Regions from separate parts of the Cryobacterium sp. TMT2-14 genome, predicted to be linked through region 2. Evidence: riboswitches for the same ligand, from Rfam matches in the RefSeq annotation. Region 2 holds a riboswitch; the other holds the start of a gene.
What was found. Region 2 has a riboswitch for thiamine pyrophosphate ahead of E3O28_RS14645 (ECF transporter S component). Riboswitches for the same ligand answer to the same signal wherever they lie in the genome.
Positions count from the first base shown of each region.

Region 1: linked by a shared signal. The riboswitch ahead of thiM (hydroxyethylthiazole kinase) and the one ahead of E3O28_RS14645 (ECF transporter S component) in region 2 are both predicted to bind thiamine pyrophosphate.

Region 1 is NZ_SOFV01000009.1:457,196-465,200, forward strand. Features, by position in the region: gene E3O28_RS04600 (MFS transporter) at 109-1,323, shown strand; gene E3O28_RS04605 (GNAT family N-acetyltransferase) at 1,415-1,843, shown strand; gene E3O28_RS04610 (CPBP family intramembrane glutamic endopeptidase) at 1,913-2,206, opposite strand; gene E3O28_RS04615 (hypothetical protein) at 2,758-3,336, opposite strand; gene E3O28_RS04620 (TetR/AcrR family transcriptional regulator) at 3,402-3,989, shown strand; gene E3O28_RS04625 (hypothetical protein) at 4,119-4,880, opposite strand; gene E3O28_RS04630 (hypothetical protein) at 5,125-5,415, opposite strand; gene E3O28_RS04635 (hypothetical protein) at 5,621-5,905, opposite strand; TPP riboswitch at 6,187-6,280, shown strand; gene thiM (hydroxyethylthiazole kinase) at 6,274-7,080, shown strand; gene thiE (thiamine phosphate synthase) at 7,077-7,730, shown strand; gene E3O28_RS04650 (bifunctional hydroxymethylpyrimidine kinase/phosphomethylpyrimidine kinase) at 7,727-8,005, shown strand, end outside.
Region 2 is NZ_SOFV01000042.1:64,946-72,950, reverse strand. Features, by position in the region: gene E3O28_RS14655 (energy-coupling factor transporter transmembrane component T) at 1-561, opposite strand, end outside; gene E3O28_RS14650 (ABC transporter ATP-binding protein) at 558-2,081, opposite strand; gene E3O28_RS14645 (ECF transporter S component) at 2,092-2,724, opposite strand; TPP riboswitch at 2,762-2,871, opposite strand; gene nhaA (Na+/H+ antiporter NhaA) at 3,232-4,605, shown strand; gene E3O28_RS14635 (hypothetical protein) at 5,046-5,378, opposite strand; gene E3O28_RS14630 (DNA polymerase IV) at 5,433-6,653, opposite strand; gene E3O28_RS14625 (TIGR03086 family metal-binding protein) at 6,851-7,414, shown strand; gene E3O28_RS14620 (hypothetical protein) at 7,444-7,629, opposite strand; gene E3O28_RS14615 (hypothetical protein) at 7,958-8,005, opposite strand, start outside.

The DNA of each region.
Region 1 (8,005 bases), on a different contig from region 2:
GTTGCGGCATGCTCCCTATCTGTGATTGAAGACCGGTCTGACTTCTTCAGCTAGCAGGTCCTCATTCACTGCGCGCAAAAGCCGCGCCATTTATCTCGGAGCTTAACCATGCCCGCAACGACTCTGTCCGCGACCTGCGCGGATGTTCTCAGACTCAAACACGTCCCTTTTGTTTTCTCGAGCGCCCTGACCGGACGTTTCGCTTATCCTCTCGTTGGTCTGCCTCTTCTCTTCGCTATTGAAGAAGCGACTCAGTCCTTTTCCGCTGCCGGTATCGCGGTCGGCGCCTACGGGGCTGGTGCCGGTTTCCTCGCACCAGCCAGAGCCCGCCTCATCGATCGATTCGGACGCCGCCTTGTCCTCCTCCTGCTCAGCAGCGTTTTCGGGTTGAGCTTGTTCGCTCTCGCACTGCTCACGACCTCGGGCGCACCAGTTTGGTTATGCGTGACGGTGGCCGGCCTCCTCGGCGCGTTCGCTCCACCGCTAGGCCCGACAATGCGGGTCGCCTGGGCATCGTTGACCCCGACTCCAGTCCACCTGAAAAAGGCTTTGAGTCTGGACGCAGTCCTCGAGGAGTTGCTCTACCTTGTCGGCCCCGCCTTGTCCGGCCTGCTCTTGGTCATCATCGAGCCGAGTACCGCCCTACTCATCCCTGCCGCACTGATTCTGGTCGGGACAGCACTGATGATGTCTTCCCCCGCGATGGCCGCGACCCCGGTCGACGCGTCACGCAGGGACGCAGCCAGCGCTGCGCCCCTGCTCACAGAACCGCGATTCATCGCGCTGCTCCTGCCGGTGCTGGCAGTCGGCCTCGTGGTCGGCACCATCTACGTTGCGGTCCCGGCCATGATTGCCACCCTCGGTAATGCCGCGGCGGTGGGGGTTGTCCTCGCCCTGTTCGCGGCCGGCAGCGCCGTTGGAGGCCTTGCCTATGGCGCTCTTCAGATCACGGTGTCCTCGCAGCGCCAACTCGTGATCCTGGCGATATTGTTCATCATGGCCTCTGCCGGTGCTGGCCTCGCAACGTCGACGATCTCCCTGGGACTGGTCATTTCGGCCGCTGGACTTTTCCTTTCCCCGGTCATGATCGTGGCGTATTTTGCAGCCAACGATTTTGGTGGGACGACCCGACAGACCGAGTCAACAACGTGGGTGAACACCGCTCACAACGTCGGTGCTGCGGCCGGGAGCGCGCTCAGCGGCTTCCTCGTCGAGAGCTGGAACGTGAGTTCAACTTTCCTCACCACAGCTGCGGCAGCCGCCGTCTTCGTCGCTCTCAGCGCCGGCATCTCCGCGAGACTCTGGCGACGACCCTCCGCCTAATTGAATGATTGCAGGAACGACGGGCGGGCATACTCCTTGCATTACGGCGATTGGTCGGGCGCAGTCCGCCCAAGACCGATTAGATGGGCGGATGGATTCGAACTATAGGTTCTCAGCCGACGTTGCCGATATAGACCGTGACCAAGTGCACCGCTGGATCAGCGAACAGTCCTATTGGGCGCCAGGGAGGTCACGTGCCCGGCACGATGCAGCCATAGACGGCTCACGAAACTTCGGCGTCTACGACACCGAATCGAACAAGCAAGTCGCCTACGCGCGGGTCATCACGGATGGAGTGACTTTTGCATGGCTTTGCGATGTGTTCGTCGACCCCCAGGTTCGAGACCGCGGCATTGGCGCTGTCCTCATCAAGGGAGTCTTGGAAGAGTTCGAGCCGCTTGGTCTGCGGCGCATCGCTCTCTCGACCAACGATGCGCACGGGTTGTATTCCAAATCAGGGTTCACCGCTTTGGGTATCCCCGAGACATGGATGGAACGAATCGGCAACCCAAGCGCTTAGTCATCAGCAGGCTTCGGGTCAAGAACACACCTATTCCCGCCTTTCAGGTTGGGTGTCAGGAGGGAACGCTCAGTGCGTCATTTCGGGTACCCGGTTAGACGTTGCTTCGCCAGCTCGTGGCATGATGCCGAAGGAGCCCTGAACGATGATGACGGCCGCAATCTCGACAAGAAGCCCGTTGCCTTGTCGGTCTCCTCCAAGGTGCATGATCGCGAAAGCAAACGATGCCAGAACGACGCCGCCCCAGCGTCCGAGGAGCGCTTCCGCCCGTGTCTGCAACCAGTACCGGTAAAACAGTTCCTCGCCCACGCCAGCGGTAAGCGCGGTCAGCGTTGCGCCAACGATTAGGTAGCCCAGGTCCACGCCTTGAAAAGTAGGGACCGCTATCCAGGGGCTCGCTTGCGAGAGGATTGTCCAGACCACAATGAGAACAATCGGCGCCCACCACTGCCAGGCCATGCGGGGGCGGGCAATCTTGATATTGCGTCAAGATCTCCACACCAATGCTGCGGGTATCCCGTCCAGAATGACTACTTTGGCTGGAAAGTACTCGGCCGAGTCGTCAATTTCCGTGATGCCAATGACCAGGGGAAAGAGGACCGCGCATACCAGGAGCGCCATGCCGCTGCGTCGAATCGCACGAGCATTAGAAACCGTAGGTTCGAGCGCTGGAGCGCTCCACGGCAGTGCACGTGTCAGGGCAATTGCGACCAAGGGAGGCACGAGCACGACCCACAGAGGGGTGATCGGTGACCCGGGATCCGAGGATTGACGAATCCCGTCGGTTGAGAGAGTCAGTAAAACGATCAGTTCAAGCACGCCCAGCGCCCCGGCTGACCAGATGAGGACTCGACCGAGCTTGGTGACAGTCAGTCGATCGCTCCCCGGAGGCGCTGTCGGCAGAGTCACGGCTTCTACTGCTGCCCGGATGTGGCGTTCGCGTGCACGTCGACCAATGGGCTCAATGTCGGTCGCTTCTTCGGCCAGAGGGTATACCCGAGGGCCCACAACACTTCGATCGCAACGACCAGGAGGAAAATGCTGTTGAGGTCGTTGATCGCGCTGGTTCTGGGCTCGTTATCGACGACCACGGTCAACAGCCAAATGGTCCCCAGAGCCACGGCCACAGCCAACGCTGTGCGCGCGACGTCTTTCCAACACTCGACCGCATAACCCCGCTCGTAGAGCTTGATCGGCTGCGGCCCATTCGCGAACCGATAGGCGAAATGGCGGTCGGCCCACGCGATCATCTTGTGCCCGTGAGCCACGGAGAAGCCGAGGTAGATCGCAGCGATCCCGTGGAAGACCGTCGCCGTCGCGCCCGATGTCAGATCCATCGCCGTGACCACGAGCAAGATGACGTCGACCACCGGCGTCATCGCCAGCAAGGTCAGTCCGGTCCTTTTCAGACGCAGCATATATCGGGCGACGAGACCCAATGCGATCAAAACCCAGAAGCCAATTTCGGAGGCGACGATGATGGCAATGATCATAAATCCCCCAGTCGATGCGTCTAGGCCCTGAAAACAAACTAGCACGCCCGTACTAATATCAATTTATGGCGAGAACGATCGACCGGGACGCACGCAAGGTACAGCTCGCTCAAGCGGTGTGGCAGATCATCCTCGACCAAGGAATCAGCGCGGTATCGGTGCGCACCGTTGCCGAGCAGGCTGGCGTGGTGGTCGGCTCCCTGCGTCATGTTTTCCCCACCCGCGCTGAACTCCTGCAGTTCTCCGCCGAGCTCATGGTGCAGCGCGCCACCGACCGCGTTCTCGCTATTCGTGAAGGCTCGAACCCAGCGGAGTACGCGCTGGAGGTCCTGAAAAACTTCTTGCCTCTTACCGCTGATAGTCGCGCGGAACTCGAGGTCAATATCGCGCTGATTGCGGAAAGCCCTGCGTTGCCGCAACTTGTTTCCATCAGAAATCGCGCTTACGAAGAACTGGGGAACGGCTGCCTCCGACTGGCCGAAAAGTTGGCCTGCAGGCCCAGCGGCCCTGAACTGGTAGAACGAGCGCGCCATTTGCACGCCGTTCTCGATGGCCTTGCCATTCACCTACTCATGGAACCACCCGGAAACGACAGCACCTGGGCAACCGTCATCCTCGAGAAAGAGCTTGCACGCATCATCAGAAACCGCTGACCAGCACCTAATGCGGAGTCACCTGCGATCGGTGCATGCGGCCGGGCAATCCACGGATCCGTGCGGAGTTCCGCAAGAGGACCGTCTTACGGGCAAGAGCTTATGGTCTCGGCGTGGCTGACTCTCACGTCAGTGCGGCGATCGCAATTGGTCAGGGTCAGTGAGTGCCGTCTCGGGCGTGCAGCCTAATTCACCTGGCTGCAGCGTCACCGGGGGTGGGTAGACGTCGTCGACCGTCCCGTTCTCGCTCTTGATCAGGACGCAATCTTCGGCGGAACCGAACGCGACGCCGACCCGATCTCCGGCGCTGCTCACCTGGACGACGACCCGCGGCGGAGCGACGACCTCGAACTCGCCGGTCGGAGTGGTGAGTTGCGCGGAAATCGCGCCGATGATCGCGTCTACCGTCGCCGGCGAACCAGTCTGCACTCGCGCGAGAAGCACCGCCGATGCCACCTCGCGCGCGGTGTCCGACACGACAGGGACGATGCTGTCGTCGACGCGAGGCGTCACGATGGCGGCATCCGGTGGGCACCCGATCGGGTCGATGCCGTCAGACGATTCCCATGTGCCGACCTTGCCGTAGTAGTCGAACTCGATTCGGAAGCAAAAGGGGCCAGGTGCGCCCGTGGACGCGTTCTTGAGCCCTGGCACGAAAACCCGGAAGTCGAGGCTGCCGAACGGTTCGCTTAGGTCGGTCGACTGCCGGGTGTCGACGCCGACCAGCTCGATGTCCGCGCTGTCGCTAATGGCTTGAGCGACTGCAGCGCGCGCCCAGCCGTCGATGTCGTCGGGTCTCTCCCCGCCGATATCGCGCGCGAGGTCGGCCGCCCGCACTTGCGCGACGACCTCCGGGGTGGCGTCGTCCGTGGAGGCTGACCCGGTCGTCAACGATGTCGGCTGTGAGCATCCGGTTAGGGTTAGCGCGCTGACCGCCATGAGGCCAACGAGGCGGGGAGTTGCCGTCATGAGAAAGGATGGCCTCAAGCCGGGCAATCGTGGTCGCGTGCGGTGCCCATACGACGACGCGCCTAGGTCGCGAAGAACCATGAGGGTGACTCCAATTTGCGACGCCATAACGTGGAGCCTATTCCTCGACACACCTGAAACCGCGTCGTGGCTGTATGTCTGGCAGCTAGAGTAGGCCGCTGCAGGCCGACGTTGCGCTGATGGAGACGCCCTCGCTGGTGCCGCGGATGCGTAGTTGCAGACTATCGCCTGTGTAAATGTCGGTGCCTAATGCTCGATCGCTTCGGACGAAACCTTGTGCCTCCCATGCTTTCGCGATCTCGGTGAATATTTCTTCCTGGCTGAGGCTCTGCCCACTGACGGGAAGAAGCACCGAACCCGTCACCTTCATCGGATGCTGCCAGATTGCCCTGGCAGCCGAGTGACTGTCCCACATGTTCAACGTGAACGTCACCACAGCGGATGCACTTAGCTGTTTCTCTCTTGCGATCTCCGCGCGTCGAAACCTATGGGATACAAGACACTGACACCTGCTCCGGAGCGACGCGGGCATATAGCTAAATGCGCCAAATAGCGATCACAGAACGCCGCCACAGCGCGCTAAAGTCACAAACAAGATCGCCCGAGGCAACGTCGAGCGGGCGCGGATCAACGCAGCGACGTCACCACACACGCCGCCAATACCCGGCAAGGTCGTCGCCGAACTCATGTATGGCTTCTGGACCTACCTCTTCGTGGACGCTCACGAGAAAACCATCTGGGTTCCTCATCTCCACAAAGTCTTCCCACCAGGTACCGACAGAAACCCGCTTAATGACGCATTGGCCGCGCTGCGAGATCTCCGAAACAGAGTGGCTCACCACGAGAACATCCTCAACGGTTCTGAGAGCGAACGGCGCCGAATTGTTTACGTCATCCGGTTGCTCTCTGCTGACGCGCTTGCTCACTTCAAAGCCAACAGCGAGGTAGCCACGATCCTGGCTGGCCGACCGTAGGGAAGCTTCTGAGACCAGGGTGCGGCGTCCTGACTCGTCCCCGGGCAGCATCAGTCATCTAATTCTCGGTGTCTCGCAACTAACGATAAATCCGCCGCCCATGGAATACGAGACGCTCGGCCAGCTCTTGGTGCGCTCGCGCAATGGCCTCGTTCCGTCGGCCAGTTGCCAAGATATTGGCCGCGTCCAACCATGAATTAGAACGAAGGCGCTGCGATACGCTGGTTCATAAGCCAAGTGACACGGGGTGCTCCACCTGGAGCTGAGATAACACCCGTTGAACCTGATCTAGTTAGTACTAGCGAAGGGATGTCGCGCAAATGCGCACGCCAGAAGAACTTATTTCATTCACCTGTTCAGCGCTTGACGAGGTGCGGTCCCGCCCGCCCCTCGTGCAGTGCCTCACCAATAGCGTCGTGGTGAACTTCACCGCTAACGTGCTGCTGTCGCTCGGTGCGGCGCCCGCGATGGTCGACATTCCGGGCGAGGCGGGCGCGTTCGCGCGGATCGCATCTGGGCTGCTCGTCAATCTCGGCACGCCCACCGCCGAACAACGCGACGCGATGGTCGAGGCCGTCACAGCCGCGAACGATGCTGGAACACCGTGGGTGCTCGACCCCGTTGCCGTCGGTTTCCTGCCGGTGCGCACGCCGCTGGCCTTCGCCCTTCGCGACCTGGGACCCACGGTGGTGCGCGGAAACGCGTCCGAGATAATCGCGTTGGCGGGCGCCGGATCCGGCGGCCGCGGGGTGGATTCATCCGACGAGGTGGATGCCGCCCTGGCCGCGGCGCACGCGCTGGCCGGGATGACCGGTGGGGTGATCGCCGTCTCCGGGCCGGTCGACATCATCACGGATGGCCGTGAGTTGGTGCACATCGACAACGGGCATCCGCTGCTCACCCGCGTCACCGGCGGGGGCTGCGCCCTCGGCGCGGTCATGGCCGCGTTCGCCGCGGTCGACGCCGACAGGTTCTTCACCACGGTGGCCGCGGCCACGGTGTACACCGTCGCGGCCGAGCTCGCGGCAGAGTCCGCCGCCGGTCCGGGCAGCTTCGCTGTCGCCTTTGTGGACGCCCTAGCCACCGTCAACGCGCAGGACATCGCACGCCGGGCGGTGCTCCGATGATCCTCGACCTGTCGCTGTACCTGGTGACAGACTCGGGGCAGGCCGCGGCGGCCGGGCGCAGCATCGTGGACGTGGTGCGGCACGCCGTTGCCGGAGGCGTGAGCGCCGTGCAGGTGCGTGAGAAGGAGACCGCCGGGCGGGAGTTCCTCGACACCGTGCTGCGCATCGCGGATGTGCTGCCCGACACCGTGGCGCTGATCGTGAACGACAGGGTCGACGTGTTCCTGGCCGCCCGTGCCGCCGGGCACCGGCTGATCGGGGTGCACGTCGGGCAATCCGACCTGCCCGTCGGCGCGGTGCGCGACCTCATCGGGGGTGACGCGGTGATCGGGCTCAGCGCATCGACGGATGCCCAGCTGCGCCGCGCGGCCGAGGATCCTGCCCTGATCGACTACGTCGGCATTGGCGCACTGCACGCCACACGCACCAAGAGTGACGCGCCCCCTGCCCTGGGGCTGGCCGAGTTCGCACGCCTGGTCGGGGTCAGCACGCTGCCGAGCGTGGCCATCGGCGGGGTCGGCCTGCGCGACCTGGCCGCCCTCCGTGAGTGCGGAGCGGCGGGCGTCGCCGTGGTGTCGGCGATTTGTGCGGCACCGCATCCGGAGCAGGCGGCCCGCGAGTTGCGAGCCGCGTGGGGCGTGACGGCATGACCGGCGCATCCCCCCGCATTGCCCGCGTGCTGAGCATTGCTGGTACCGACCCGACCGGCGGAGCGGGCATTCAGGCCGACCTCAAAAGCATTGCGGCGAACGGGGGCTACGGTATGGCTGTGGTGACCGCACTGGTCGCGCAGAACACCCACGGTGTGCGCTCGGTGCACGTGCCGCCGGTCTCCTTCCTGCGCGAGCAGCTGCACGCCGTGAGCGACGACGTCGACATCGATGCCGTCAAGATCGGGATGCTGGCCGACGTTCACGTCACCCGC
Region 2 (8,005 bases):
GAGCAGCCGGCGCAGGACGCCGCGGTCCGCGATGCCGCGGGCCCGCCGGGCCAGTTCGAGGGCGCGCCAGTCCTCGAGGAACAGGCCGACCAGGCGCAGCCCGGCCAGACCGCCAAGCACGAAGCGGGCCGGCAGTTTCACGACTTGGCCGAGGCCGTCGGCCAGGTCGGTGGGGTCGACGGTCACGAAGAGCACGACCGACGGCAGTCCGATGGCGAGGATGCGCAGGGTCGTGGCGATGGCCAGCTCGAGTGATCCCTCGGTCACGTTCACCAGCCCGAAAGACCAATAGACCGCCCCGGCCGCCTGCCCGTAGAGCAGGGTGGTGACGCCGGCGGTGGGTGCGGCGATCCAGACCGGCAGGGTGCGCACCGCGAAGGCCTTCAGGGACAGCCCGGCCCAGAAGAAGAGCACGAACTCGCAGGCGAGGGCGACGACTGCGGAGACCCAGTCGATGGTGAGGATGAGCACGCCCGCCAGCAGCAGCGCGGCGGCCAGCTTCGCGACCGGGTTGATCCGGAAGATGGCCTGGGTTCCCCGGGCAGGCGTCAGCACGCTCACCGGGACACCGCCGCCCGCGGCGTGACGCTGCGGCCGGCCCGCCCGGTCAGATGGTACTCCCGGTCAGCCAGGGCGACCACGAAGTCGGTGTCGTGCGAGACGGCGACCACCGCGGTGCCCTCCCGCAGGAGTTCGTCGAGCAGGGCCACGATCTCCCGCCAGGTGCGCAGGTCCTGGCCGAAGGTGGGCTCGTCGAGCATGAGCAGTCGTGGCTGGGTGGCCAGCACGGTGCCCACCGACAGCCGACGTTTCTCTCCGCCGGAGAGGGTGAACGGGTTCGCCTCGGCCAGGTGGTCCAGGCGCAGGCGCTGCAGCACCTCGTCGACCCGGGCATTGATGTTCGCCTCCGGCCGTTTGAGGGCGCGCGGCCCTACGGCGAGTTCGGCCCGCACGGTGGCGGCCACGAACTGGTGCTCCGGGCTCTGGAACACGGTGCCGATGCGGGTGAGCAGCTGGCGGGACTTCCAGCGGATCGGTTCCTCGTCGGCCCCGCCGGCGAACTCCGGGCTCGCGAGAACCGCTCCCCCGGCCGGTTTCAGCAGGCCGGCGAGGGTGAGCATCAGGGTCGATTTGCCGGCGCCGTTCGGTCCGGTGACTGCCAGAGCGGTGCCGGCGTGCACCGTGAGGTCGATGTCCCGGGCGAGCACGCCGGCGCGCGTGCGCGCGACCGCGAGGCCGGGCGTGCGGAGCAGAGGGACCGAGCCGGGCGCCGACGCCGAGCTGGTCTCGCGCCGCGATGCAGTCAGGCCGTTGCCCCGCCCGGGCACCCAGACACCCGCGGCCGCGAGCCGTTCCCCCTGCCTGGTCAGCACGTCGTCGGGATGGCCGTCGGCCAGCACTCCCCCGGCCGCGTCGAGCACGATCACCCGGTTCACAAGGTTCTGCCAGACGGCGACCCGATGTTCGATCACGATGAACGTCGCCGCGGAGTTCTCGAGCACGCGGGCAACGGAATCGCGCACATCCAGCACGCTTCCAGGGTCGAGATTCGCTGTGGGTTCGTCGAGCAGCAGCAGCCCCGGCCGCATCGCCAGCACCCCAGCGAGGGCGAGGCGCTGCTTCTGTCCACCCGACAGCGACGACGTCGGATGGCTGAGCGGCAGGTTCAGGCCGACCATGTCCAGGGCGTCGCTCACCCGGCGCCAGATCTCTTCGCGGGGCACCCCCAGGTTCTCGCAGCCGAAGGCGACGTCGTCGCCCACCCGCGCCAGGATCACCTGGGAGTCAGGGTCCTGCAGCAGCAGCCCGGCCTGGCCGCGCGCTGCGGTCGGCTCGGCGCCGTTTACAAGCAGCTGACCGCGCTGCTCGCCCTCCTCGTCGCCGCCGAGAACCCCGGCGAGGGCGTGCAGCAGAGTGGATTTGCCGGCCCCGGAGGCGCCGAGCAGCAGCACGCGCTCGCCCGGCTCGATTCTCAGGTCGAGGCCGTTGACGGCCCAGCCCCGCCGCCCGGCATGCCGCCATCCCCAGCCGCGGGCCACGACGGACGCTCCCGAGACGGATGCCGCTGCTGCCGGTGTCATCGCCGTCCCCCTAGACCTGGGTGCGGTTCGATCGCCCGGCGGCGAACCGCGACAGTGCCCCGGTGCGGGCGAGGCCACGCATGGCCAGCCAGGACAGCAGTCCGGCCACGACAATGCCGGAGACGATCGAGGAGGCGGTGTAGATGGTGATGAAGGGAACGGCCGATCCGGGGTACCAGAGCAACAGGTCGTTGACGGCGAGGGCAAGGCCGGCACCCGCGCCGGCGAGCAGGGCCACGACGAGGCGGTAGTTGGCGTAGAAGAACAGCGCGAAGACCAGCTCCGCGCCGAGACCCTGCACCAGGCCGGAGACCAGGATGGTGGCTCCCCAGGCGGTGCCGCCGACCAGAGTCGACACGACCGCCGCCAGCAGCTCGGTGTAGAGCGCGGCGCCGGGTTTGCGGATGATGAGGCCGCCGAGCACGCCGGCGAACAGCCATCCGCCGCCCAGGAGAGCCTGCAGGCCCGGCAGCAGCGGGGTGAGCAGGCCGCTGAGCGGGTTGTACGCCTGGTTCCAGACGACGAAGATGAGCCCGCTGGCCACGCCGATGACACTGGCGATGACGATGTCGACGACCCGCCACCGGAAGTTACGCGGCTGGCGGGACGTGGTGGAGGTGAGAAGAGTTGTTGTAGCGTGCACTGGTCGTGCCCTTTCCGTAGATGGTTCCAGGGCACGGGAACGAGAAAATTTGCCTCCCTGCGCTGGCATGATCCAGATCAGGTTCGACGGTCGAAGCTTCAGAAGCTTCCTCTCAGCCCGGTTGACCGGACTCCCGTGTTCGATTCAAGTATAGACCTCGGCCTAGACTCGCGGGATGGAGTCCTCGCCTCGCCCCCGCATCACTGTCGGGCGCGAATGACGTTCACCGTTCCCCTGATCCTCGCCGGGCTGTTGCTTCTGTTGCTGCGCCACTTCATTTTGCGGCGACGACGGATGCGACGCGGGCTACCCGTGCGCGGACCCTGGCACATCCCCCGCAGCTGGCGGGAAGGGCCGGGCTCCCGCCAGCGGCTGGGACGCTGGCGGTGTAACTGGCGCGGGCGGCGTTGACCGCCCGAACGCGGTACGCTCGACGTGGTGTGTCGGGAAGTCTGGTCGACAGCAATGTCCGTGTGCCACAAAATCCTGATTGACTGAGGCTCGTCCATGCCGAAACCACCACCTCTTCCTCCCACCCCGAAACTTAACGTCTTTCGCCGCAGCAGCTATCCCGAGTACCTGCACGTCTCGACGATCCTGCGCAAAGAGACCGTGGGCGGCGCTCTCCTGCTGGTGGCGACGGTTCTCGCGCTGACCCTGGCCAACACCGGGGCCTCCGATTTCTACTATGCGGTGCGGGACTTTCAGATCGGCTACGAGCCGTGGCACCTCAATCTGAGCCTCGGCGCGTGGGCCGCCGACGGACTCCTGGCGATCTTCTTCTTCATTGCCGGGCTCGAACTCAAGCGTGAGTTCGTCGCCGGCGATCTGCGCACCTTCAGCCGCGCGGTCGTCCCGGTCGCCGCGGCCGTCGGCGGCGTCATCGTTCCGGCTGTGATCTTCACCGCGATCGTGTTCAGCTCGGGGCCGGAAATGTTACGAGGCTGGGCCATCCCCACCGCCACCGACATCGCCTTCGCCGTGGCCGTGCTCGCCGTGATCGGCTCCAAACTGCCCAGCGCTCTGCGCATCTTCCTGCTGACCCTGGCCGTGGTCGACGACCTGCTCGCCATCGCCATCATCGCCTTCTTCTATTCCGGCGACCTCCAGCCTGTTCTGCTGCTGCTCGCCATCGTGCCGCTGAGCCTCTTCGCCTTTCTGGCGCATACGCACTCCTATCTGTTCGGCACCACCAGGTGGGCCGCGGGCGCCGTTCTGCTGCCGCTCGGCCTCGCCACCTGGGTTCTCGTGCACGGCTCCGGCATCCACGCCACGGTGGCCGGAGTGCTGCTCGGCTTCGCCGTGCCCGTGCTGCGCAGCCGACGTGGCGGCGGACCCGACGCCGGCCCGGGCCTGGCGCAGAACCTCGAGCACCGCATCCGCCCGCTCTCGGCCGGTTTCGCCGTGCCGGTGTTCGCATTCTTCTCCGCCGGGGTCACGATCGGCGGCGTGTCAGGCCTGACAACGGCCCTCACCGACCCGGTCGCGATCGGAATCGTCGTAGCCCTGGTGGTGGGCAAGCCGGTTGGCATCATGCTCGCCACCTGGCTGGTCACCAAGACCACCCGGGGCGCCCTTGACCCGGACCTGGCCTGGGTGGATGTGATCGGCGTCGCCATGCTCGCCGGTGTCGGCTTCACGGTGTCGCTGCTGATCAGCGAGCTGGCTTTCGGGCAGGGTAGTCCGCACGACGAACACGCCAAGGTGGCTATCCTGACCGGTTCGCTGCTGGCGGCACTACTCGCGACCGTGGTGCTGCGGAGCCGCAACCGGCACTACGGGCGCATCGCCGCCAAAGAGGCACTCGACGCCGACAACGACGGCGTCCCAGACGTGTTCGGGGCCGATCCGGCTCGCGACGAGCGGTTCGGCGGGCACTGACAGGGCCGGAGCGCACCCAGCCGCCCAACTCCCTCAGCCGGAGTGTCTGCTGGTCGTCACGGGCGGAACGCCGTGCCCGGCACCGAACCAATTCGACGGAGATTCATCGATCAACACCCGTTTTTGAGCCCAAACGCGCTGTTCAGGGCACAATCTCCGTCGAATTCGTTCAGGACGGATGTGCCGCAGGTCCGCGGACTCGAAAGACGCGGCGGTTAGAGCCTACGTTCATCCACCGCGTCGCTGTCCGCGGGAAAACGCGCGTCGGAATCGGGAACAAGCGCAACGGAGCCCGCGATCCGCGAACCCCCCTCAACCTCGGTTATGGAGACTCACTCATCGAGCTGGCCGGCGGGCACTGATAGCGCCGGAGCGCAGTCAGCAGCCCGACATCCTCAGTCGGAGTGGCTGGGCGACCGGGCGGCTGGGAGCCTGCGCTGCTAGCGTTTGAGCGCGCGGACTACGCGGGAGACCGCCTTGCCGGCCACCCAGAGGAACGGGATGCCGACCGCGAGCAACGAGATGACGTTGGGCTCGAAGCGCACCGTCGTGCCCGATTTGACGTAGGCGCCGATCGGCAGGGATGCCCCGCCGCCCCCGCCGCCGGACCCGCTGCCGGTGGCGGCGGAGTCACCCTCGCCACCGCCGAAGCCGTAGTAGACGAGAGCAACGGGAATCAGGGTGACGCCGTCCACCTGGACCGGATCACCGTAGGCCGACCTGACGCCGGCGGTACGAGAGATATCTGCGAGCTTCTCTGGAAGGCTAGTCATGGATTCAGGCTACCCCCTGTCTGGTTTGCGGTTGCCTGATCAGAGTGGGCCTGATCAGGGTGTGTCCGGATCCAGCAGCGACGCCGGGCGCACCGTGCCGCGCCCGAACCTTGCGGTGACCGAGTCCACGGCCCGTTCGGCTCCCCGCCAGTCGTCGTCGGGGTCCCAGAGACCGGTGCCAGTGCCGTCGCCACCGCTGAGCTGCTCAACGCGCACGCCGATGAGGCGCACCCGGATGCCGGAGGCCGCCAGAGCCTCGAAGCTGGCAGCCACCTCCTCGTAGATCCGGCGTCCGACGCTGGTCGGTTCCGACAGGGTGCGGGAGCGGGTGACGGTGCTGAAGTCGGTGTAGCGCACCTTGAGCACCACGCAGCGGCCGACGAGGCCTGCGCGGCGCAGCCGGGCAGCCACCGCAACGGACTGCCGCAGCAGTTCGCTACGGAGCCGGGCGACATCCGTCACGTCGTATTCGAAGGTGACCTCGTGGCCGACACTTTTCTCCTCGTGCTCCACCGTGACCACCCGAGGGTCCCTCCCCCAGGCAAGCTCGTGCAGCTTGCGGCCCGACGCGTCGCCCACGCACTTCTGCAACACCGCGAGCGGGGTGCGGGCGAGGTCACCGATCTGACGCAGGCCCTGCCCGAGAAGCGCCTGCTCGGTCGTGGCGCCGACCCCCCACAGGGTGCCGACGGGCAACGGATGCAGGAATGCGAGGGTCTCGTCGGCGGGGATCACGAGCAGGCCGTCGGGTTTCGCCCGGCCCGACGCCATCTTGGCGACGAACTTCGTGCTCGCCGCACCGACCGAGCAGGTGAGTCCGGTTTCGGCCTTGACCCGGGCCCGGATCTTTGCGCCGATCTCGGCCGGGGTGCCGTGCAGGCGCCGGGCACCCGCCACGTCGAGGAAGGCCTCGTCGATGCCCAGCTGCTCGACCAGCGGCGTGAACTCTTCGAAGATGCGCATCACCCGGTCGGAGTATTCCTTGTACCGCCCCATGTGCGGTTCGAGCACCACCGCCTCCGGGCAGCGCCGCAGGGCGAGCGCCATGGGCATGGCCGAATTGACGCCGTAGCGCCGGGCCACGTAGTTCGCCGCCGTGACCACCGAGCGCCCGGACCGGTGCCCCACGATCACCGGGCGGTGCACCAGTTCGGGGTGATCGAGAAGTTCGACTGACGCGAAGAACGCGTCCAGGTCGATGTGGAGCAGGGTCGCGGTGCTGTCGTCGACCGCGCCTGTCGAGACCGTGCGATCGCTGCCGTCCTGCCTGCTCATGCGTCCTGCCTGCTCATGCGTCCTGCCTGCTCATGGAGAGACCCTAACCCGGACCGGCGACAGGCCGCGACCGATTCCGCGACGGGAGAACGTAAACAGCGCCGGGGCGGAATGCACGGTGACGGAATGCACGGGGACTGATGCCGGTTGTAGCGTTGCAGGGGCATCCGTTCCACCCGTTCTACCGAGGGAGTCCCATGACGCATGACTGGCTTGCGCTGCAGAAACAGGCCGCCGAGGAGTTCGGGGCCCGCGTCGACATGATCACCGACTGGGCCGCCGCCACACCGGACACCGAGTGGACCGTGACCGAGTTGGTGCGCCACGTGGTGCTGGAACAGCAGTGGGTCCCCGCGCTGCTGCGCGGCCTCTCGGTGCTCGACGCCCGGCGCTCACTCACCCCGCTGGGCCCGGACCTCGCGAAGGAATGGGCCATCTACTCGGCGCTGGCGGCCGCAGCCTGGGCAACGACCCCGGCCGACGCACCGGTGACCCTGTCGTATGACACGGTAGCGGCATCCGACTACCTGCGCGAGCAGGTCTCCGACGTCACGATCCATTCCTGGGACCTGGCGCGGGCAACGGCCGCCGACGAGTCCCTCGACCCGGCCCTGATCGAGGCGGTCTGGACGGTGTTCGAGCCCCAGCGGGACACCCTCGAGGCCAGCGGCCTCTTCGCCTCCCCGATACCATCCGACGAGAACGCGCCCCTGCAGACGCGGCTGCTCGCCCTGACCGGCCGGGATCCGCGCCGGCCGTAGCCCGCGGGCTGCACCTGCCAGGCGTGGGGCTAGCGGCTCTCCTTTTCCGAGCCGGTAATGCGTTGGGCGATGTAGATCGAAACGATCGACACCAGCACCAGCACCAGCACCACGGCGATGACGTTGACGATCGGTGCCTGGCTGGGGCGAAACAGGTTGTCCAGAATCCAGATCGGCAGGGTCTTGATGCCCGCCCCCGCGGTGAAGGTCGTCACCGTCTGGTAGAGCGAACCGGAGCACGGTGATGATGTTATCGAGCGTCCAGGACCGTGTGGTGGTGCCCGTGAAGCTGTCGACCGTCCACAGAGAGGTGATCAGCGGGGCGGCGAGGGCAACGAGGGCAACGATGTAGATCAGGCCGAGCCAGAGCAGAGGGGTGGACAGCATCAGCGTCAGGCGAAGCCGCGGATGCCGGCTCAGCGTGATCGAACCCCGCCGGGCGAGCGTGTCCCGGTGCGGCGGCACCGGCATCCGTTGCCCCGGCGACGCCGTGTCACCCGTCATGATTCCTCCGATTCGGCTCGGCCGGATGGGGATGCCGCGCTAACCCTTGATCTCCTGCCAGGCGGTCGTCCAGTCGGAGTAGTCGGT